Regions from separate parts of the Variovorax sp. GW821-FHT10D07 genome, predicted to be linked through region 1. Evidence: predicted binding sites of a transcription regulator. Region 1 holds the regulator's gene; each other region holds the start of a gene.
The links. The regulator LexA, encoded in region 1, represses DNA repair genes until DNA is damaged. The targets are predictions, from matches to a motif close to ACTGTATNNNNATACAGT.

Region 1 (7,746 bases):
GCGGTGCATGTGAGCGATGCGGCGCCGGGACCGGGCGTGGACACGCTGGAAGACTTGGCACGGGTGCGAGCACTGTTCGGCGCCGCGAACTGAGCGCTGGCCTAGCGGCGGCCGGCCGCTGCGATCAGTCACGCGGATGCCATCCAGGCCTGGAAGTTCCAGGCTTCGAACGGCAGTCCAATCTTCGGCCAACTTGCCCGATCCATCCACGAAGAGCCGGCTTCGGAGCGCAAGGCGTCTCGATCATCGCTTTCGGGCCATCGCCATCGCGGGTGCCTGGCGAAATTGTTCACGGGGCCGCGTGCTATCCTCGACGCAACTCCGTCCGTGGCACCTTGTCTTCATCGAAGGGTGCCTGCGCGACGTGACACAAATCCAAGAACCCTCCGAGGACACCATGAGACTGATTTTGTTGGGCGCGCCCGGGGCGGGCAAAGGCACGCAGGCGGCCTTCATTTGCCAGAAGTACGGCATTCCGCAGATTTCCACCGGCGACATGCTGCGCGCCGCCGTCAAGGCCGGCACCCCGCTGGGCCTGCAGGCCAAGGCCGTGATGGATGCGGGCGCGCTGGTCAGCGACGACCTCATCATCAATCTCGTGAAGGAACGCATCGCCCAGCCCGACTGCGCCGAAGGCTTCCTGTTCGACGGCTTCCCACGCACCATTCCGCAAGCCGACGCGATGAAGGCCGCGGGCGTCAAGCTCGACTACGTGCTCGAGATCGACGTGCCCTTCAGCGACATCATCGAACGCATGAGCGGCCGGCGCTCGCACCCGGCCTCGGGACGCACCTACCACCTCAAGTTCAACCCGCCCAAGGTCGAAGGCAAGGACGACCTGACCGGCGAGGAACTGATCCAGCGCAAGGACGACGAGGAAGAGACCGTGCGCACGCGGCTCGACGTCTACAGTCAGCAGACGCGTCCGCTGGTCGACTACTACTCGGCCTGGGCCAAGACCGATCCAGCCGCCGCGCCGAAGTACCGCGCCATCCAGGGCGTGGGCACGGTCGAAGAGATCACGCAACGTGCACTGGCCGCACTGAGCAGCTGATCCCCGACTCGAATCGCAAGCCGCGTGCGGGCCTCGAGGCCCGCGACGCGGCTTTTTCTTTGGCGTCCCGACTTCAGAGCAGCTCGAGCGTCAGCGCTATGCGCGCCTTGACGGGCGTCAGCGCGCCCGCATCGCGCAGGCGGTCGCCCGACTTGGGCAGGATGCGCCCTTGCGTGCAGCGGGTGGCGCGCAGCACCGCGATGCCGGCCTCCTGCGCCTCGAGCGCCGCCGCCTCGAGCGCATGGTGCAGCGTGCCGTTGCCGGTGGTCGCCAGCACGAGGCCGCGTAGCGGCGAGGTGGCGGTGCCATCGGCACGCAGCGCATGAATCAACGCGCCGCTCGCGCCCGCGTGGCTCATCACGATCTCCACGCGCGGCCATGCGGCCTCGTCCTCGGGAAGACGGTCGAGGGCTGCGCCTGCTTCCGAAGCCGGCCAGTCACGCATGCGCCGTACCTCGCCCTCCTCCACGTAGCCCACCGGCCCCGCGTCGCCCGCGTCGAAGGCATCGAGCCGATAGGTGTGCACCTTCTGCACGTCGAAGGCACCGAGCACCGTGCCCGCGCATACCGCGGTCACGCCCTGCGCGCCCGGTGTCGCGGCCACGGCGATCGCATCGCGCACGTTCTGCGGACCGTCGGGCGACAGCGCGGAGGCCGGGCGCATGGCGCAGGTCAGCACGATGGGCTTGCGCGGCGCCAGCACCGACTGGAGGAAGAAGGCGGTCTCCTCGAGCGTGTCGGTGCCATGGGTGACCACCACGCCGGCCACGTCGGGCTGCGCCAGCCAGTGGGCGCAGCGCAGCGCCAGCGCGCGCCAGATCGCGAAGGACATGTCCTTGCTGTCGACCTGCGCCACCTGCTCCGCCGCCAGCGTCACGCCAGCGGGCGCCTCGATGCCGCCGAGCAGGTCGGCCACGCCCACCTCGCCGGCGGTGTAGCCGATGTTGTCGCCACTGTTCGCCGCGCGGCCCGAGATGGTGCCGCCGGTGCCGAGCACCACCACGCACCGCGGATTCGAGAGGGATGAATTCACCATGGCTTGCCAACTTTGAAAAACTGGTTAAAAATACAGGTACTGGATGTTCAGCCAGTGCCGCAAGGAACCACCATGCAGTTCGCCGTGAAGCTTACCGCCCGCCAGCAGCAGATCCTCGATCTGATCCAGAGCGCCATTGCCCGTACCGGGGCGCCGCCCACTCGTGCCGAAATCGCGAGCGAGCTGGGCTTTCGCTCCGCCAATGCCGCCGAGGAGCATCTGCAGGCGCTGGCCCGCAAGGGCGTCATCGAACTCGTGAGCGGCACCTCGCGCGGCATCCGCCTGAAGGGCGATGCCCTGCGCTCGCTCGCCGAATCGCGCAACAGCCAGTTCTCTCTGTCGCTGCCCGGTATGGCGCAACTCGCGCTGCCGCTCATCGGCCGCGTCGCGGCCGGCTCGCCGATCCTCGCGCAAGAGCATGTCGACCAGACCTACTACGTCGAGAACACGCTGTTCCAGCGCCAGCCCGACTACCTGCTCAAGGTGCGTGGCATGTCGATGCGCGACGCCGGCATCATGGACGGCGACCTGCTCGCCGTGCAGGCCACCAAGGAAGCGCGCAACGGCCAGATCGTGGTGGCGCGCCTCGGCGACGAAGTGACCGTCAAGCGCCTCAAGCGCAACAAGCAGGTGATCGAGCTCCATGCCGAGAACCCCGACTACCCGACCATCGTGGTCCAACCCGGCGAGCCCTTCGAAATCGAAGGCCTCGCGGTCGGCCTGATCCGAAACACCATGCTGATGTAGGCCTGCCGAGCCGGCCCGGCGGTCTGCATCGCCGAGCCGTTTCGCGGATCCGCATCACGCATCCCCCATCCGGTCGCTGCAGGTGGCGGGCGTATGGCGCTTTGTCGCCATCACCCTGCTGCGCCCGATGACAACGAATCCTGCCTGTGTTCAACCTCAAACCTTCTTGGAGTTCACATGGGAATCGCCCTCCTCACCTTCGTCGATCTTTGGATGCCGCTGCAGTCGCTCGCGAGCCGCTGGTTGCCCGCCCGCCCCGCACACCGTCGCGATGACGACCTGTGCGCCAGCGAGCTGCGCTATGTGTCGGTACGGCCGTCGTGCACGGCACGCGGTGACAGCGGACATAACGCCGTCACGGCCGCAGCCGTCGCGCAGGCGCCTTCGCGTCCGCTGCGGGTGGTGCGCGTCGTCGACCGCCAGCAGGGCGGCGCGCGCAACAGCAACCGCGTCGTGATTTCGGGCCGGATGGCGGATGTGTGCGCCGAGCTCGACCGCCTCGCTGCGCTCGAGGCACTCGAAGCCGCCGCCGTGGCGCCCCGCCCCGTGCACCTGCACTGAGAGCATCGGCCCAGCGTTTCACGCAGTCGCTCGATCACGTGAACGCGCAAGGTCTAGGCTCAGGGGTGTGAAGAAACCATAGCAGCCGGTTTGTTCAACCCTGTCGGGAAGGCAGTGCCGACCTCGCCCCTTTGCCCGCCTTTGCCCCTGCTTCTCCTGCCTTTGCCCCCGTTTTCACCTCTTTCGGGGCCCAGGGGCCGTATCCAAACGTTCAACGGCGCGCCGATTCCATGCTGCGAGGCACAATGGCATGCCATGAATATTGTGATCCTCGACGATTACCAGGATGCGGTGCGCAAGCTGCACTGTGCTTCGAAGCTCGATGCCTACGCAGCCAAGGTCTACACCAACACCGTCAAGGGCATCGGTCAACTCTCGGTGCGACTCAAGGACGCCGATGTGATCGTCCTGATCCGCGAGCGTAGCCAGATCTCGCGCCAGCTGATCGAGAAACTCCCCAAGCTCAAGCTGATCTCGCAGACGGGCCGCGTCAGCAGCCACATCGACGTGGCCGCGTGCACCGAGCGTGGCGTGGCGGTGGCCGAGGGCTCGGGCTCGCCGCAGGCGCCGGCCGAACTGACCTGGGCACTGATCATGTCGGCGATGCGCCGACTGCCCCAGTACATCAGCAACCTCAAGCATGGCGCCTGGCAGCAGTCGGGACTCAAGTCGGCCTCGATGCCACCCAATTTCGGGCTCGGCTCGGTGCTCAAGGGCAAGACGCTCTGCGTCTGGGGCTATGGCCGCATCGGCCAGCTCGTGGCGCGCTATGGCCAAGCCTTCGGCATGCAGGTCGTGATCTGGGGCCGCGAGGCGAGTTGCGCCAAGGCGCGCTCCGACGGCTTCCAGGTGGCGCAGAGCCGCCAGGAGTTCTTCGCGATGGCCGATGTGCTGTCCGTGCACCTGCGGCTCAACGACGAAACCACCGGTCTGATCACGCTCGAGGACCTCTCGCGCATGAAGCCGACCTCGCTGTTCGTCAACACCTCGCGTGCCGAGCTGGTCGAGCCCGATGCGCTGCTCGCCGCGCTCAACCGCGGCCGCCCCGGCCTGGCGGCGATCGACGTGTTCGAGAGCGAACCGCCGCTGCAGGGCCATGCGCTGCTGCGCCTCGAGAACTGCATCTGCACGCCGCACATCGGCTACGTGGAGCAGGAGAGCTACGAGATGTACTTCGGCCAGGCCTTCGACAACGTCGTGAGCTTCATCAAGGGCAACCCCACCAACATCGTCAACCCCGGCGCGTTGCAGGTCCGGCGGTGAAGCCGTGAGCCAGCCGGCGCCACGGGGCGCACTCTGGGCGCTGCTCGCAGGCAACTTCGTGATCGGCACCGGGGTGATGGTGGTGCCGGGCACGCTCAACGAAATCAGTGTTTCGCTCGAGGTCAGTGCCGCCACCGCGGGCCAACTGATCACGGCCGCAGCCTTCGTCACCTGCCTCGGCGCACCGTTGCTCGCGGCCGCGGTGGCCGGCTGGGACCGGCGTCGGCTGCTGGCCCTCACGATGCTCTGGTACGCGGCCTGGCACGCGGTGTCGGTCTTCATGCCCAGCTTCGGCGCCCTGCTGCCCGTGCGCATGCTCGCGGTGATCGCACCGGCCATCTTCACCCCCCAGGCCGCCGCCTGCGCCGGCATGCTGGTGCCGCCCGAGCAGCGCGGGCGCGCGGTCACCTTCGTCTTCCTCGGCTGGTCGATGGCCTCGGTGCTGGGCCTGCCCATCGGCGCGCTGATCGGCGGCCATTTCGGCTGGCGCGCGGCCTTCCTCGCGATCTCGGCGCTCAGCGTCGTGAGCGCGGTCTCGGTATGGCTCACGCTGCCCGGCGGTATCCGGCCGGCGGCGCTCACGGCCGCGGCCTGGGCCCGCGTGCTGCGCAGCCCGGTGCTGATGGGCATCGTGTCGATCACCGCGTTGCAGGGCGCGGGCCAGTTCGTGCTGTTCAGCTACTTCGGCCCGATCCTCAAGCAGCGCTTCGGCGCCGATGCCACGGCGCTGAGCCTGATGTGGGGCTGGTTCGGCGTCTGCGGCCTGCTGGGCAACATGGTCGTGAGCCGCATCATCGACCGCGCGGGCGCCGGTCGCATGGTGCTGGCGACCACGGGCCTGATCGCATTGAGCCTGGCGCTCTGGCCGCTGGCGGACAGCCTGTTCTGGATCGCGGTGGTGGTCTCGCCCTGGGGCCTGGGCTGCTTCTCGACCAACTCGGCCCAGCAGGCGCGGCTGGTGGGCCTCGCGCCCGCGCTGGCGCCGGGCTCGGTGGCGCTCAACAGCTCGGGCATCTACATCGGCCAGGCCTTCGGCGCCGCGCTCGGTGGCTGGCTGCTGGCGCGCGACGCCATGCACTGGATGAGCTGGGTCGGGCTCGCGCTGCTGCTGGTCGCCATCGTGCTCAGCGTGAGCATCGACCGCAGCCGCCGGCCAGCCTGAACGGCGCGGCAAAACCCCGTCGCGCCGGCGCCCGCATGCCTCCCCGAGAAACACCGGGGAAACCCTTCTCCCGCCAGACTGCAAAATCGCTGCTGCAGCGGCCGGCGTGCGCGCACGCGCGGGCGGCCCGCCCGATACCTCTCAACCTTTGAAAAACCCCAGCCACACATGACAGTGAACTACACCCGGATCGGCGTCGTCGGCGCCGGTGCCATGGGGCGCGGCATCGCCCAGATCGCGGCCCAGGCCGGCAGCGAGGTACTGCTGCTCGACAGCTTCGAGGGCGCCGCGGCGCGCGGGCGCGAAGCCATCGTCGCCCAATGGAACAAGCTGCACGAGAAAGGCCGCATCGACGAGGCCACGCGCGACGCCCAGATCGCGCGCGTACGGATCGCCGAGTCGGCGCAGGCACTGGCCGGCTGCGACCTCGTGATCGAGGCCGTGGTCGAGAACCTCGAGGTCAAGCGCAAGCTGTTCGCCGAGCTCGAAGCCATCGTCGCGCCCGGCGCCACGCTGGCCACCAACACTTCCTCGCTCTCCGTGACCGCGATCGCGGCCGGCCTCAAGCACCCCGAACGCTTCGCGGGCTTCCACTTCTTCAACCCGGTGCCGCTGATGAAGGTGGTCGAGGTGGTGGCCGGCTTCAAGACCGCGCCCGAGGTCTGCAGCCGGCTCGCGGGCTATGCCACGCGGATGGGCCATAGCGCGGTGCAGGCGCAGGACACGCCCGGCTTCATCGTCAACCACGCCGGCCGCGGCTACGGCACCGAGGCGCTGCGCATCGTGGGCGAAGGCGTGGCCGACTTCGTGACCGTCGACCGCATCCTGCGCGAGCAGGCGGGCTTCCGCCTCGGCCCCTTCGAGCTGCTCGACCTGACCGCGCTCGACGTCTCGCACCCGGTGATGGAATCGATCTACCGCCAGTACTACGACGAGCCGCGCTACCGCCCGAGCGTGATCACCGCGCAGCGCCTCGCGGCCGGCGCGCTGGGCCGCAAGACCGGCGAAGGTTTCTACCGCTACGAGGACGGCGCGATGCAGCAGACCCCTGAGGCACCGGCGCCGAAGCTCGATACGCTGCCCGCCGTGTGGGTCTCGCCGCGCGCCGCGCGCCGCGCCGAACTGCTGCGCCTGGTCAACACGCTGGGCGCCCAGATCGACAGTGGCGCCTCCGCCGCGCCGCAATCGCTGATCCTGGTCGCGCCGCTGGGCTTCGACGTCACCACGGTCGCGGCCGTCGATCGCCTCGATGCCACGCGCACCGTCGGCATCGACATGCTGATCGACGACGCCGCCAGCAAGCGCCGCGTGCTCGCCACCAACCCAGCCACCCGGCGCGACATGCGCGACGCCGCGCATGCCCTCTTCGCGCGCGACGGCAAGGCCGTGAGCGTGATCCGCGACAGCGGCGGCTTCGTCACGCAGCGCGTGATCGGCACCATCGTCAACATCGCGGCCGACATGTGCCAGCAGCGCGTGTGCACGCCGGGCGACCTCGAGACCGCGGTGCAGCTCGGCCTCGGCTATCCGCGCGGCCCGCTGGCCATGGGCAACCTCTACGGACCGACCAACATGCTCGAGGTGCTGTTCAACATGCAGACCGTCTACGGCGATCCGCGCTATCGCCCGAGCCCGTGGCTGCGTCGCCGCGGCGCGCTGGGCCTGAGCCTGCTGCACGAGGAAGAGTGAGCCGCGACATGACCGCCGAACTCAAGAGCACGAGCGAAGGTCGCACCATGGTGCTGACGATCGCCAACCCCAGCCAGCGCAACGCGCTCGGTCCCGAGATCTATGCCGCCGGCATCGAGGCGCTCAACGGCGCCGAGAACAGCAGCGAGATCCGCAGCGTGGTCATCGTGGGCGAAGGCCCGTGGTTCTGCGCCGGCGGTTCGCTGCAGCGGCTGCAGGCCAACCGGCAGCGCG
Region 2 (7,746 bases), 430 kb from region 1:
GGATCGGCCCGGGCCGTACGATCGCGACCTCGATCACCAGGTCTTCGTAAGTGCGCGGCTTCAGGCGCGGCAGCATCGACATCTGCGCGCGGCTCTCGATCTGGAACACGCCCACGGTGTCGGCGTCGCAGATCATGTTGAAGACGTCCGGGTCGTCGTTCGGGACCTGATGCATCTGCGTGGAACAGCCCCGCCAGCGGTTCATGTGGTCGAGCCCCCGCCTGATCGCGCTGAGCATGCCCAGCGCGAGCACGTCGACCTTGAGCATGCCCATCGCCTCGAGGTCATCCTTCTCCCACTGGATCACCGAGCGATCCTTCATCGAGGCTTTCTCGACCGGCACCAGCCGCGTGAGCTTGGTGTGCGTCAGCACGAAACCGCCGACGTGCTGGCTCAGATGGCGCGGAAAGCCTCGCAGGCGCCGCGTCATCTCTATCCACTGCACGAGCTTCAACTCGTCTTCCTGCACACCCACGCGCGCGCAGGCGGCATTCAACTGTTCGCCGAGCACGGTCTCATCGAACCAGTAGTGGTCCTTGGCGAATTCGTCGACCAGCCGTTCGTCGATGCCGATGGCCTTGCCCACATCGCGCAGCGCGCTGCGTGCGCGGTAGCAGATGACGACAGCGGCGATGGCGGCGCGCTCGCGGCCGTACTTCTCGTAGATGTACTGGATGACTTCCTCGCGCCGCTGGTGCTCGAAGTCGACATCGATGTCGGGCGGCTCGTTGCGGTGCCGGCTCAGGAAGCGCTCGAACAGCAGCGTGCCCTTTTCGGGGTTGATCGCGGTGATGCCGAGGCAGAAGCACACCGCGGAGTTGGCTGACGAGCCGCGGCCCTGGCAGAGGATCTCCTGCGACTTCGCGAACTTCACGATGTCTTCCACCGTGAGGAAGAACATCTCGTACTCCAGCTCGATGATCAGTGCCAGCTCTTTTTCGACCTGCTCACGCACCTTGTCCGGAACGCCATCGGGATAGCGCAGCGCGGCGCCTTCCCAGGTCTTGCGCCTCAGCGTTTGAACGGGCGTTTCGCTGGAGCCCAGGGTCTCGAGCGGGTACTTGTAGTTGTCCCTGATCACTCCCGGATCGAAGCGGCACCGCCCCGCCACCACCAGCGTGTTCGCCAGCATGTCCCGCAGATAAATCTCCGCCAGCCGCATGCGTTGCCTCAGGTGCCGCTCGGCATTCGACTGCAGCGCAAAGCCGCACTCGGCCACGGGCCTGCCTACGCGCACGGCCGTCAGCACGTCATGCAACGGCTTGCACGACCGCGCATGCATGTGCACGTCGCCAGCAGCCACCAGCGGCACGCCGGCCTGCTCGCTCGCCTGGATCAGCCCGACGAACCACAGGTCATCGTCGAGCTCGTTGAACAGCTCCAGTGCCAGCCAGAGGTTGTCGGCATAGAGCGCCTTCGCGGCCATCAGGTCTTCATGCAGCGTGGCCGCATCCAGGTCCTTGCCGGGATAACGGTGCGGCACGAACAGGATCTGGCAATGCTGCAGCGATGCCACGTCGCTCTCTTCCCAGCTCACGCGGTACTCGCCCTTGGGCAGTTCGGTGTTGCGCGCGGCGGTGATGAATTCGCAGAGATTGCCCCAGCCTTCGGTGTCGTTCGCGATCACCACGAGCTTGAAGCGCTCGAAGTGGAACTCGCTGCCGTACAGCAACCGGAAATCGGGGTTGCGCGGGATCGGCGGCTCTTCGGGATGCTTCTTCTCGTACTCGGTGAGCTTGCGCTCCATGTCGCGCAGGCAGACGAAGGCCCGCACGATGCCGGCCACCGAGCATTCATCGGTGATGGCCAATGCCGAATAGCCGAGCTGATAGGCCCGGTCCACCACCTCCTCGGGCGTCGACGCCCCGCGCTGGAAGCTGAAGTTCGTGAGGCAGTGCAGCTCGGCATAGCCCGGCAGCGCCGATACCGGCGCGGTTCTCGAGGGCGCCGGCAGCGCATGCACCTTCGCCGGCTGGCGATTGCGCATCTGCCTGTCGCTGAGTTCAGGCATAGAACCCCTGCAGGTACCAGCGCACCTCGCCCGCGGAAAAGCGCGCCAGGGGCCGCTCGCGGAAGATCCACAGCAAGCCGGCCTCGGCGCTTTCGGCCACGTAGTAGTCGCGCATCGCGGGCTGACCGCCATCCTCCTTGCCGCCCCACCAGCCCGCCTCGACGCGCTGCGGTCCGATCAGCCTGCTCAGCGGACCGCCATAGCAGGGGCGTTCGCCGTCCATCTCGAGCAACAGGGGCTGGGGCAGCAGCCAGGGCGGATAGATGGCATCGGGCTGGGAAGCCTCGGCCTGCGCTTCCTTGCGGGCCTTGGGCGGCGCGGCGCGGTCAGGCTGCACGGTGCGCAGCGCCGGCTGCCAGGCTTGCGTGTGTCCCGCACGATGATCCGCCCGCGCCCGCGGCACCAGCACCTGCATCGCCCCCAGCCGCACGCTCAGCCGCTCGACCATCTCGTGCAACTTGTCCCCCTTGCGGTTGTCCTCCGGCAGAAAACTCGTGCTCGCCCCGGCCCACGGATCGGTCTCGAGCGAGCGCAGCTTGAGCCAGCTCGCGGGCGCGGCGAGCGTGGCCAGGGCGAGCTTTTCGGACAGCAGGCGGCGCAGGTGCGCGAGGTCCTGCGTGGGCTCGGCGGTGCGCACCGCGATCTGCTGGGTCGGCGGCAGGTTCACGCCGTTGAAGCGCTTGAGGTCGAGCGTCCATTCCAGCTCGAGCGCGCGCGCGCCGCGCTGGCGTGCGCGCAGCCAGATCTGCAGCGCCGACAACAACCGGTTGGCCGACCACATCAGCTCGGGCGCGGTCTCGGCCAGCGCGGGCAGCTCGAGCTTCTGCTCGAACACGTCGGGCAGCGTGAGCCAGGCATGGCTTTCGGGGCGCAGGCCCCAGGCGATGTCGAGCGCGGCACGCAGCTCGGCACCGAAGCGCCGCGAGAGCCCGCCGCGCGGCAGCGCCGCCACCTCGCCCCAGCTGCGGCAACCCAGCCGCGCGAGCGCATCGAGGTGCTCGCGCGCGGCGCTCAGGGTGTCGAGCGGCAGGCCGGCGGGAATCTCGGGCGGCCGCTTCTCCTCGCGCACGAACAGCCGCAGCCGCGCCAGCGCCTCGAGGCTGGTGGCGCCCTGCGCGCCGCGCAGCACGGCGGCGGCAGGCACGGGGTTTTCGTTGAGCAACTGACGCATCAGCGAGGAACGCCCGCCCCACAGGCGCTCGCAGGCCGAGACCTCGAGCATCAGCGCCTCGTCGAGCCAGCAGACGTGCGGCGTGTAGCGCAGCGCCCACCAGCCCAGCGCCTCGGGGGTGGGCATGGCATCGGCGGCGGCCGCGGCGGCACCGGCCTCGGCCTGCGCCTCAAGCGACCACTGCAAGGCGATCCAGTGCATTGGCGCCTCCTGCCTTCCATGCGTCGATGCGCACCACGTTGGCGGCCGGCGGTGCGTCGACGACCGCCTCCACCGCAACCACGCCCTGCTGCTGCGCGCGCAGCTTGCGCCGCAGCCGCGCGGCCGCGAGCAGCGCCGCCATGCGTTCGCCGCGCGCCGGCAGCAGCACCGGCGCGGCCAGCGGCGGGCCGCGGCGCTTGAGGATGTGCAGCTCGATCTGCGCCGGGTCGGCCTCGCAGCGCGCGATGCGCAGCCGCAGCCGCGCGGGCGAGGCCGACTGCGCCACCGACTCGGGCCGGCAGACGAACAGCAGCGCCTCGTGCTGCGCGGCCGCGAGCTGCAGCCGCCGCAGCTCGCCCACGCGCGCCTGCGGCAACCAGGCCAGCACGGCGCCCACCTCGGCGCAGCGCAGCGCCTGCTCGCAGGCCCACAGCCGCGCAGCCGCGGCCTCGCTGCGCACCCACATCAGCGCCTCGGGCCGCAGGCCATGGGCCGCGAGCGAGGCGCCGAAGGGTTCGCGCGGCGGACCGATCAGCACCACGGGGCCGCCGCGCGCCGCCACCGACTGCACCAGCGCGGGCAGCAGCAGCCGCCAGACATGGTCCTCGGGCGCGGCCTGCAGCAGCTCGCTCATGGCGCCGACCGGCCAGCCTCCCCCCGGCAGCTGCGCGTCGAGCGCGGCATGGCCGGTGCCGACGACCTGCGCGTCGGCGCTGCCGAGCTCGTCGGCATGCCAGACGCCGCGGCCGGCGGCGGGAGAGAGGGAGGCGAGGGAAGGAAGGCCCATGATGGAACTGTTAACTGTATTTTTATCCAGTATTTCCAGGGTTCGCAATCGGGGCGGCAAATTTCTTTGCGGGGCACTCCCTCCCATTCCAACCACTCATGCGTTGGCGCCAAGATCTCGTTTGAAGCCCCGCGCCGAAGCCGCTTCAATGAGGCCACGAAGAATGGTCCTCGTGGCCGCGGCGGATGGGCCGCCGCGGCCAGCAGCGGGCCATGTCCCAGGAGCCCCAGGAATGCACGCCACCCTTTCCCATTCCCCACCCGCCGGCTCGGCCATCGCCGCGGCGGCGCTGCCCGCCAGCGGCGACATCGAGGCGGGCCTCAACTATCTGCGGCCGACCGCGCTGCGGCCCTACAGCTACGCCTTCACGCCGCCGCCCGGCCTGCCCTGGGAAAGCGGCGAGTACGAGCGGATCGCGATGCCGATCGCCGATGCCCGCGGCCGGCCGACCCATATCGAGCGCGAGGGCTTCGAGCTGCGCGAGGCGCCCACGGCGGTCGCCGACTTCCTCGACGATGCCGAGGTCCGGGCCGTCTACTACCCCGAGCTGGCCGCGCTCGCGCTCGCGGTCACCGGCGGCGCGCGCGCCCACGTGTTCGACCACCTGGTGCGACAGCGCGAGCCCGAGCGCACCGCGCTGAACTTCGGCCGCGGCAAGACCGACGGCAAGGCCGCCGCCAACGGCCGCATCCACAACGACTACACCGAGGAATCGGGCCGTCGCCGGCTGGCCCTGGTGCTCGCGAGCGCGGCCGAGGCCGCGGCCGTGCGGCGCTACTGCATCGTCAACATCTGGCGCTCGATCGCCGGTCCGGTGCTCGACACCCCGCTGGCCGTCTGCGATGCACGCACGGTGATGGCGCGCGACCTGGTGAATGCCGAGGTGCGCTATCCGAAGCGCACCGGCGAGATCTACCTCGCCACCCATGCCGCCACCCACCGCTGGTCGTACTTCTCGCGCATGGACCGGCACGAGGCGCTGGTGTTCAAGCAGTACGACGCGCAGCTCGGCGGCGTCGCGCGCTTCACGCCGCACGCGGCCTTCGACCATCCGCGGGCGCCGGCCGATGCCCCGCTGCGCGAGAGCATCGAGGCGCGCTGCCTGGTGGTGTTCGAGTGAGAAAGGCCATGGCCATGAACGCACCCACGCTCGATTTCTGGTTCGACTTCGGCAGCAACTACAGCTACCTCAGCGCGATGCGCATCGAGGAAGCCGCCGCCGCGCACGGCGTCGCGCTGCGCTGGCAGCCCTTCCTGCTCGGGCCGGTGTTCCGCGCGCTGGGCTGGGAGACCTCGCCTTTCGTGCTGCAGAAGGAAAAGGGCGACTACGTCTGGAAGGACATGGTGCGCCAGTGCAGAAAATACGGCCTGCCCTGGCAGCGGCCCAGCAATTTCCCGCGGGCCGCCGTGCTGCCGCTGCGCATCGCGCTGGCCGGCGCCGGCCAGCCGTGGATCGGCGAGTTCTGCCGCCGCACGATGCGGCTGAACTTCGCCGAGGACCGCGACATCGACGCGCCCGAGACCATGGCCCGGCTGCTCGCCGGCATGGACCTGCCCGCGCACCGCGTGATCGACGAGGCGCTGTCGGACGCCAACAAGCTGCGCCTGCGCCGCCAGACCGAGACCGCGATGGAGAAAGGCATCTTCGGCGCGCCCACCTTCTTCGTGGGCGAGGAGATGTTCTGGGGCAACGACCGGCTCGACGATGCGCTGGCGTTCGCCCGCGCGCAGGCCGGCGCCTGAACCCACGGGCTCAGCGCGGCGCGGAACCCTTCGCTTCGGCCACCAGCCACTCGGCCACGTGCCGCACTTCCTCGCGCGGCTGCGGCTCGGCCTGGATCAGCCAGTAGGCATGGCCCGAGGGCTGGGCCGGCAGCGTGGCCTCCACGCGCACCAGCCGCCGGTCGTCGAGCAGCGGCTGGATCAGCTCGAGCCGCCCGAGCGCCACGCCCTGCCCCGCCATCGCGGCCTGGATCAGTTGGTCGTACTGGTTGAAGCGCAGCATGCCGCGCGGCTTCGCGTCGGCCCAGCCGGCCGCGGCCAGCCAGTCGCGCCACTGCAGCCAGGGCCGCTGCGCATCGTCGAACTCGAGCAGGTTCAGCACCGCGATCGACTCGGCCGAGGCCAGCGGCGGCAGCGCCAGCGAGGGATGCGCCACCGGCGCCACCGTTTCGCCGAACAGCCGCACCGCGCCCGCCGGCGCCAGCGCGGGCGTGGTGTAGCGGATCGCGAGGTCGATGCCCTCGTTGCGCAGGTCGGCCACGCGGTTGTTGGCCGACACCCGCACGTCCACGCCCGGATGGATGTCCTGCACCCGGCTGAGCCGCGGCAGCAGCCACAGCCCCGTGACGCCGATGCTCGCGCTCAGCGTCACCGGCCGCTGCGCGCCGGTGCGGCCGATCTCGCCCATCACCTCCTGCAGCTGCTGCACCACCGCATCGGCGCTGCGGAACAGCCGCTCGCCCTCGGGCGTGAACGAGATCGAGCGATGGCCGCGCACCAGCAGCTTCACGCCGAGCTGCGCCTCGAGCGCATGCACCTGCTTGCTGACCGCCGACTGCGTCACGCACAGGTCCTGCGCCGCCAGCGAGATGCTCATGCGCCGCCCCACCGCGACGAAGCCGCGCACGAGGTCGAGCGAGGACAGGCGGACGAGCGGGAGCGGCAAGCCCATGGCGGATGCGGCGGGATGGCGAGGGTGGAATGGGATTGGAGCACAGGCACCGCCGCGTGTCTTCGCGCGGAATGAGCCGGCCGGCTACCGCCCGGCCGCCGACACCCCGTCCGCCACCGCCTTCAACGACTGCGAGAACGCCCGCGCCGCCGGCGTGAGCGCCGCGGGATCGCGCATCAGCAGCGACACCCGCACCTGGGGCAGCCTGTCCGCGACCTGCAGCGCGACCAGCCCGCGCGCCGCCACGGCGTGCTTGAACAGCGAGGCCGCGGCCAGGGTCAGCGCGCCGGATTTCTTCACCAGCGTGATGCCGAGCTGCCACGAATGGCAGATCACGATGTCGCGCGGCGGCGGCAGGCCGGCCGCGGCGAAGTGGCGGCGCAGCAGCTCGACGCCGTACCAGGGCACCACCCACATGGCCTCGTGCAGCTTCGCCATCGAACGCACGCGCGCCAGCGGATGCTTCGCGCCGGCCACCACCGCGAGCGGGAACTCGAGCAGCGTCTCGCGATGCACGCCGTCGCCGGCATCGGGCTCGAGTTCGCCGAGGATCGCGAAGTCGAAATCGCCGCGGCTCCAGAGGCCCTTCACGTCGGCGCCGCTGAGCTCCTGCAGCTCGAGCGCGACGCCCGGCCACTTGCGGCGGAAGTCCTGCAGCGCGTCGGGCAGCAGCCGCTCGACCGCGAACGAGCTGAAGGCGACGCGCAGCAGGCCGCCGGCGCCGTCGCGCAGCTGCGCGATCTCGTCCTCGGCGCGGCGCACCTCGTTGGCCAGCAGCCGCGCGCGCTGGAGCAGGGCCTCGCCGATCACGGTGAGCGACACGCCCTGGGCGCTGCGCACCAGCAGCTGCGCGCCCACGCTCTGCTCGAGCTCGCGCATCGCATAGGTCATGGCAGGCTGCG
Region 3 (7,746 bases), on a different contig from region 1:
ACTATCCGACCGTCGGCGAGACCATCCCCGGCTATTCGCTCGAGAGCCTGTTCGGCTTCGTGGCGCCGCGCGGCCTCCCCGCGTCGATCGCGGCCAAGCTCTCGGGCGACATCGTCAAGGTGATCCAGCTGCCCGAGGTGCGCCAGCGCCTGGCCGAACTCAGCGTCGAGCCCGTGGGCTCGAGCGCGTCCGAGTTCGAGGCGACGATTCGCAGCGAGATCGTGAAATGGGCGCCGGTGGTGAAGGCGGCAGGGGTGAAGGCCGACTAGTTCAGGGGTGCCACTGGCTGCGCGCGCGGCCTTCGAGCGGCTCGTAGCGCGTGGCCGCGAGCGCATCCGACAGCCTGCGCGCGGCTTCCATCAACGTGGCCGCATGGCGCGCGAGTTCGCCGGCCGCGGCCGCATCGGCCGGCACCGCCACGCTGAGCGCGCCCAGCACCGTGCCGCGCGCGGCGAACACCGGCGCGGCCACGCTCGCGGCGGCCGCGTCGGCTTCGCCCACGGTCAGGTGATGGCCGCGCCGGCGGATCGCGTCGAGCGCGGCGCCCGGCGCGCCCGAGAACGCGAGGATCACCTGGCCGGCCGCGCCGCGCTCGAGCGGCAGCGGTTCGCCGACACGGCTCGGGCTCACGAAGCCGTCGGCGCCGCGCACGCGCAGCAGGCGCACGCGCTGGCCTTCCTCGAGCGCGAAGAAGGAGGCGCTGTGGCCGGTTTGCTCGGCCAGTTGCTGCAGGGCCGGCTCGATCACGTTGCGCAGGTCGAAGGCGCGCTGGTAGCGCGCGCCCAGCCGCGCGGCCGCCGGGCCCAGGCGCCAGGCGCCGCCCTCGAGCGCCACCAGGTAGCCGGCCGTGGCCAGCGTGCGCGCGAGCCGCAGCGCGGTGGGCTTGGCGAGCGCGGTGCGGCGCGCGATCTCGGCCAGCGCGAGCTGCGCGTCGGCGGTGCCGAAGGCATCGAGGATGGCGAGCGAACGCGCCACCGCGGTCACGCCCTCGGCGCGCGGCACGGGCTTGGCGGTGCGGGAGGAAGCGCGTGCGGAGGAGGCCATCGTTTCGCGGAGTGGAACGGCATTGTGCGGCCGCGTTGCGAATCCTAGGCTCGCGGCTTTCCCGGGGCGCCGGCCCCATCGCTTCGAACATCCGCAGGAGACCCGCTCATGACATCCATCGCCCCGCTGCGCCGCCGCCTTGGCGCGCTCTTCCTGGCCTGCCTCGCCGCGCCCTCGCTGGCGCTCGCGCAGGCGCCGTATCCGAGCAAGCCGATCCGGCTGGTCGTGCCCTTCGCGGCCGGCGGTGCGGTCGACACCGTGGGCCGCGTGGTCGGCGAGCGGCTGTCGACGCAGATGGGCCAGCCGGTGATCGTCGACAACCGGCCCGGCGCCAACGCCAACATCGGCACCGAGAACGTCGCGCGCTCGGCGCCCGATGGCTATTCGCTGCTGGTGGCGGCCAACGGCGTGGTGACCAACAACACGCTCTATCCCAAGCTGTCGTTCAACGGCCTGCGCGACTTCGTCGCGGTGGCGCGCCTGGGCTATGCGCCGCTGGTGCTGGTGGTGCCGGCCAGCGCGCCCTACAAGACCGTGCCCGAGCTGCTCGCGGCCACGCGAGCCAAGCCCGGCGACATGAGCTACGGCTCGGCCGGCAACGGCAGTTCGGGCCACCTCGCCGGCGCGCTGCTGGCCTCGGTCGGCAAGTTCGATGCACTGCACGTGGCCTACAAGGGCGGCTCGCCCGCGCTGGTCGACCTGATCGCGGGGCGCACCTCGTTCATGCTGCTGAACCCGCTCGAGGTGCTGCCGCACATCCAGTCGGGCCGGCTGCGCGCGCTGGCGGTCAGCGGCGCCCAGCGCGCGCCGATGCTGCCGAACGTGCCCACCATGGCCGAGGCCGGCCTGCCGAACTTCGACGCCAGCGTCTGGTGGACGCTGCTCGCGCCGGCCGGCACCGCGCCCGAGGTGGTCGCCAAGCTCAATGCCGAGACGCGCAAGGCGCTGGCCGATGCCGGCACGCGCGAGAAGCTGGGCGCGCTCGGCGCGGTCATCACGCCCTCGAGCCCGCAGGAGGCCGCGGCCTTCCTCAAGAGCGAATCGGCCAAGTGGGAGCAGGTGATTCGCGCGGCCGACATCAAGGCCGACTGAGCACGGCGTCGACCTCATGATCATCGACTGCCACGGCCACTACACCACCGCGCCGGCCGCGCTCGAGGCCTGGCGCCGGCGCCAGGTCGAGGCCTTCGGCACGGGGCGGCCCGCGCCGGCCGCGTCCGAGCTGCGCATCGGCGACGACGAGCTGCGCGAATCCATCGAAGGCAACCAGCTGCGGCTGATGGACGAGCGCGGCATCGACCTCACCATCTTCAGCCCGCGCGCGAGCTTCATGGCGCACCACGTCGGCGACTTCGCCGTGTCCTCGACCTGGGCCGCGATCTGCAACGAGCTGTGCCACCGCGTGGGCGCGATGTTTCCCGAGCGCTTCGCGGGCGCGGCCATGCTGCCGCAGTCGCCGGGCGTGCCGGTCGCCTCGTGCATCGCCGAGCTCGAGCGCTGCGTGCGCGACTACGGCTTCGTCGGCGTCAACCTCAACCCCGATCCCTCGGGCGGCTTCTGGAACAGCCCGCCGCTGACCGACCGCCACTGGTATCCGCTGTACGAGAAGATGGTCGAGCTCGACGTGCCGGCCATGATCCACGTGAGCACCAGCTGCAACGCCTGCTTCCACACCACCGGCGCGCACTACCTCAATGCCGACACCACGGCCGTGATGCAGTGCATCCAGGGCGACCTGTTCGCGGATTTCCCGACCCTGCGCTTCGTGATCCCGCACGGCGGCGGCGCCGCGCCCTACCACTGGGGGCGCTTTCGCGGGCTGGCGCAGGAGATGAAGAAGCCGCCGCTCGCGCAGCACCTGCTGAAGAACCTGTTCTTCGACACCTGCGTCTACCACCAGCCGGGCATCGACCTGCTCGCGCGCGTGATCCCGGCCGAGAACATCCTGTTCGCCTCCGAGATGATCGGCGCCGTGCGCGGCATCGATCCCGAGACCGGCCATTTCTACGACGACACGCGGCGCTACATCGAGGCCGCCGCGCTGAGCGCCGAGCAGCGCGCGCAGGTCTACGAAGGCAATGCGCGCCGCGTCTTTCCGCGGCTCGATGCGCAGCTGAATGCGCGCGGCCGGCTGTTCGATCCCCAATCTCATTCCACGCAAGGAGCCCGCCATGCATGAACTCGGCGTCGTCCATCGTCACATCGAACGCGCCGACGCGCAGGTCGTCGATGCCCTCGCGGCCCTGGGCTCGGCCACGGTGCACGAGGCCATGGGCCGGGTCGGTCTGCTCGCGCCGTACATGCGGCCGATCTATCCGGGCGCGCAGGTCAGCGGCAGCGCCGTCACCGTGCTGCTGCATCCGGGCGACAACTGGATGCTGCACGTCGCGGCCGAGCAGATCCGCCCCGGCGACATCGTGGTGGCGGCCATCACCGCGCCGAGCAGCGACGGCTTCTTCGGCGACCTGCTGGCCACCAGCTTCCAGGCCCGCGGCGCGCGCGCGCTGGTGATCGACGGCGGCGTGCGGGACGTGCGCACGCTGCAGCAGATGGGCTTTGCGGTCTGGAGCAAGGCCATCAGCAGCAAGGGCTGCGTGAAGGCCACGCTGGGCTCGGTCAACATCCCGGTGGTGTGCGCCGGCATGTCGGTGCAGCCCGGCGACGCGATCGTGGCCGACGACGACGGCGTGGTCTGCGTGCCGCGCGCGATGGCCGCGGCCACGCTCGAGAAGGCGCGTCAGCGCGAGGCGCTGGAGACGTCGAAGCGCGAGAAGCTCGCGAGCGGCGTGCTCGGGCTCGACATGTACGACATGCGGCCGGCGCTGGCGGCGGCGGGGCTGCGCTACATCGACTGAAAGGGCGCGGCGGGCAATGCCCGACCCGCGCGCATGGCCGCAGGGCCATCGGGGCAATGGGACGGTTAACATCTGTATAAACGTACAGTGTTTTCCACCCACCCCATGGACCTCCAGCACAAGCTCGCCATCCTGGCCGATGCCGCCAAGTACGACGCCTCGTGCGCGTCGAGCGGCTCGCAGCCGCGCGACTCGGTGGGCGGGCGCGGCATCGGCTCGACCGAGGGCATGGGCATCTGCCACAGCTATGCGCCCGACGGCCGCTGCATCTCGTTGCTCAAGGTGCTGCTGACCAACCACTGCCAGTACGACTGCCTCTATTGCGTGAACCGCGCCTCGAGCAACGTGCCGCGCGCGCGTTTCCGCGCCGAGGAGGTGGTGCAGCTCACGCTCGACTTCTACCGCCGCAACTGCATCGAGGGGCTGTTCCTCTCGAGCGGCATCATCAAGTCGCCCGACCACACGATGGAGCAGGTGGTCGAGGTCGCGCGCTCGCTGCGCGAGGACCACGACTTCCGCGGCTACATCCATCTCAAGACCATTCCCGATGCCAGCGACGAGCTGATCGCGCGCGCCGGCCGCTATGCCGATCGGCTCAGCATCAACGTCGAGATGCCGACCACCGAGGGCCTGCAGGCCCTCGCACCCGAGAAGGACGAGAGCGCGATCCGCCGCTCGATGGCGCGGCTGCGTTTGCAGATCGACGACACGCGCGAGGAGGCGCGCCGCGTGGTGCCGATCCGCGCGCTGCCGGGCGCGACGCCGGTGGCTGCCAAGCCGCCGCCGTTCGCGCCCGCGGGCCAGAGCACGCAGATGATCGTGGGCGCCGACGCCACCGACGACCGCGCCATCCTCGCGACCAGCGCCACGCTCTACGGTGCCTACCGGCTGCGCCGCGTCTACTACTCGGCCTTCAGCCCGATCCCCGACGCGGCGCGCGCGCTGCCGCTGGCCGCCCCGCCGCTGATGCGCGAGCACCGGCTCTACCAGGCCGACTGGCTGATGCGCTTCTACGGCTTCGAGCACGGCGAGATCGTGGCCGAGCGCGACGGCCTGCTGCGGCTCGACGTCGATCCCAAGATGGCCTGGGCGCTCGCGCATGCGGAACGCTTTCCGGTCGACCTCAACCATGCGCCGCGCGAGCTGCTGCTGCGCGTGCCGGGCCTGGGCGTGAAGGCGGTCGAGCGGCTGCTGCAGGCGCGGCGCGTGCGCCGCGTGCGCGCCGACGACCTGCGGCGGCTGCATGTGCCCGCGCGCAAGGTGCTGCCCTTCGTGGTGGCCGACGGGCACCGGCCCGCGGCCGGGGCGATGGCGGCTTCGGCGCGCGCCGAGCCGGCGCAGCAGGCCTCGCTGTTCTGAGCGCCATCGCCATGCAGGTGCGGCTCGACGACGCGGTCGACCTCGACGGTTTCCGGCGCCGTGCGCGGCAACTGCTGGCCGATGGCGTGCCGCCTGAACGGATCGAGTGGGGAGTGGCGCGGGCCGGGGGCGACGAAGGCCTGTTCGGCGACGTGCCCGAGCAAGCGATCGCACCGTCGACCGCGGCGATGCAGCCCGTGCCGGCGGCCTTCGTCGCGTTGTGCGCCGACGTGATCCTGCACCGCGATCCCCAGCGCTTCGCGCTGCTCTACCGCCTGCTCTGGCGCCTCGCGCACGAGCCCGCGCTGCGCCACGATCCGCTCGACGCCGACATGATGCGGGCCCAGCGCATGGCCAAGGCGGTGCACCGCGACATCCACAAGATGCGCGCCTTCGTGCGCTTCACGCAGGTCACGGACGACGACGGGCTCGAGCGCCACGTCGCGTGGTTCGAGCCCGAGCACCGCATCGTCGAGGCCAATGCCGACTTCTTCGCGCGCCGCTTCGCGCAGATGCGCTGGGCCATCCTCACGCCCGAGCGCTGCGTCGAATGGGACGGCCATGCGCTGTCGTTCCGCGCGGGCGCCGACCGCCGCGAGAAGCCGCCGCCCGACGCGGGCGAACGGCTCTGGCTCACCTACTACGCCCACATCTTCAATCCGGCGCGGCTCAAGTTCTCGACCATGCAGCGCGAGATGCCGCGCCGCTACTGGCACAACCTGCCCGAGGCCGCGCTAATCCAGCCGCTGGCCGACGCGGCCGATGCGCGCAGCCAATCGATGATCGAGGCGCCGGCCACGCCCGCGCGGCGCATCCGCGCGCCGATGGCGCTGCACGCGCGGCCGGCCGAGGGCGTGGCGCCGGCCGACCTCGGCGAACTGCGCGCGGCCGCCCATGCCTGCCGCGCCTGCCCGATCGGCGCGCAGGCCACCCAGGCCGTGTGCGGCGAAGGGCCGCTCGCGCCGCGCCACATGCTGGTCGGCGAGCAGCCCGGCGACCAGGAGGACCTCGCGGGCCGGCCCTTCGTCGGCCCGGCCGGCCAGTTGCTCGAGCGCGCGATGGCGCAGCTCGGCTGGGCGCGCGAGGGCGTCTACCTCGCCAATGCGGTGAAGCACTTCAAGTACGAACTGCGCGGCAAGCGGCGCATCCATAAGACGCCGGGGCAGCGCGAGGCCGAGGCCTGCGCCAATTGGCTCGATGCCGAGATCGCGCTGGTGCGGCCGCAGTCGCTGGTCGCTCTCGGTGCCACGGCGGCGCGCGCGCTGCTGGGTCGGCCGGTGGCGGTACAGGCCGAGCGCGGCGCCTGGCTGCACGAGCGTGCGGACGGACGGCCGGTGTTCGTGACGCTGCATCCGTCGGCGCTGCTGCGGTTGCCCGACGAGGAGCGCGAGGCGGCCCATACGCGCTGGCGCGAGGAGCTGGCCCGCGCGCGCGACACGGCGCCCGTGGCCTGAAGCCCGCCGGGCTGGCTCAGGTGTCCGGCGCTTCCGTGCGGCGTTCGGCCGGCACCAGCTCGGCCATGGCCTGCATCAGCATGGCCGCGGTCACGGGCTTGAACAGCACCGGCACGCCCGAGGCGCGCACGCGCTGCAGCCGCTCGGGCGCGGTCTCGCCGGTGATCAGCAGCATCGGCGCGTCGAGCTGGAAGCGCTCGCGCAGGCGCAGGCCGAGCTCGAGCCCGTCGACGCCGCTCGACAGCCGGTAGTCGCACAGCAGCAGCGCGACCGGCGGGTCCTGCGCCTCGGGCCCGGTCAGCAGCGCCACCGCCTCGGCCTCGTCGGCCACCGCCGCGACCTCGATGCCGTAGGCGCTCATGAGCTCGGTCATGGCCTTTCGGATCTCCTCCTCGTCGTCGATCAGCAGCACGCGGCCGCGCAGCGCCGGCACGTCGAAGCGCTGGCGCACCGGCAGCTCGAGGTCGAGCGGACTGAAGGCGCCCGCCGAGGCTTCCGAGGCTTCGGCCAGCGGCAGCACGACCCGAAAGCGCGTGCCGCGCCCGATGTGCGAGCGCAGCTCGATGCGATGGCCGAGCAGGCGCGAGAGCCGCTGCACGATCGACAGGCCGATGCCCAGGCCGCGCGAGCGGTCGCGCCCGAGGTTGTCGACCTGGTAGAACTCCTCGAAGATGCGGTCGCGCTGTTCGGGCGCGATGCCGATGCCGGTGTCGCGCACCTCGATCCAGGCCTGGTCGCCGCGCGGGCGCGCGATCACCGTGACGCCGCCCTGCGTCGTGTACTTGAGCGCGTTGTCGACCAGGTTCGACAGCATGCGGTAGAGCAGTTGCGGATCGCTGTGGATCCACAGGCCGCTGGCGCGCACGCGCAGCTGCAGCCGCTTGCGCTCGGCCTGCGCCGAGAAGGTGTGGTGCAGCGGGATCAGCAGGGCATCGAGCGACAACGCGCGCGGCGCCGCCTGGACCACGCCCGCGTCGAGCCGCGAGATGTCGAGCATGGTGTCGAGCGAGGCGCCCAGCGCATCGACCGCCCGC

Region 2: imuA (translesion DNA synthesis-associated protein ImuA) is a predicted target of LexA. The motif match lies at 4,184-4,201, and genes of this name have one in related genera.
Region 3: AC07PU_RS29805 (putative DNA modification/repair radical SAM protein) is a predicted target of LexA. The motif match lies at 3,971-3,988, and genes of this name have one in related genera.

The regions. Positions count from the first base shown of each region.
Region 1 is NZ_JBWKMZ010000003.1:684,387-692,132, reverse strand. Features, by position in the region: gene kdsB (3-deoxy-manno-octulosonate cytidylyltransferase) at 1-93, shown strand, start outside; gene adk (adenylate kinase) at 398-1,054, shown strand; gene AC07PU_RS13630 (asparaginase) at 1,128-2,090, opposite strand; gene lexA (transcriptional repressor LexA) at 2,163-2,837, shown strand; gene AC07PU_RS13620 (hypothetical protein) at 3,015-3,398, shown strand; gene AC07PU_RS13615 (D-2-hydroxyacid dehydrogenase family protein) at 3,654-4,661, shown strand; gene AC07PU_RS13610 (MFS transporter) at 4,666-5,823, shown strand; gene AC07PU_RS13605 (3-hydroxyacyl-CoA dehydrogenase) at 5,992-7,512, shown strand; gene AC07PU_RS13600 (oxepin-CoA hydrolase, alternative type) at 7,521-7,746, shown strand, end outside.
Region 2 is NZ_JBWKMZ010000003.1:256,925-264,670, reverse strand. Features, by position in the region: gene AC07PU_RS11620 (error-prone DNA polymerase) at 1-2,011, opposite strand, end outside; gene AC07PU_RS11615 (Y-family DNA polymerase) at 2,004-3,383, opposite strand; gene imuA (translesion DNA synthesis-associated protein ImuA) at 3,352-4,170, opposite strand; gene AC07PU_RS11605 (CmcJ/NvfI family oxidoreductase) at 4,403-5,290, shown strand; gene AC07PU_RS11600 (2-hydroxychromene-2-carboxylate isomerase) at 5,305-5,913, shown strand; gene AC07PU_RS11595 (LysR substrate-binding domain-containing protein) at 5,924-6,838, opposite strand; gene AC07PU_RS11590 (LysR family transcriptional regulator) at 6,929-7,746, opposite strand, start outside.
Region 3 is NZ_JBWKMZ010000012.1:133,327-141,072, forward strand. Features, by position in the region: gene AC07PU_RS29780 (tripartite tricarboxylate transporter substrate binding protein) at 1-269, shown strand, start outside; gene AC07PU_RS29785 (IclR family transcriptional regulator) at 271-1,044, opposite strand; gene AC07PU_RS29790 (Bug family tripartite tricarboxylate transporter substrate binding protein) at 1,153-2,136, shown strand; gene AC07PU_RS29795 (amidohydrolase family protein) at 2,153-3,223, shown strand; gene ligK (4-carboxy-4-hydroxy-2-oxoadipate aldolase/oxaloacetate decarboxylase) at 3,216-3,899, shown strand; gene AC07PU_RS29805 (putative DNA modification/repair radical SAM protein) at 4,005-5,258, shown strand; gene AC07PU_RS29810 (UdgX family uracil-DNA binding protein) at 5,270-6,712, shown strand; gene AC07PU_RS29815 (ATP-binding response regulator) at 6,729-7,746, opposite strand, start outside.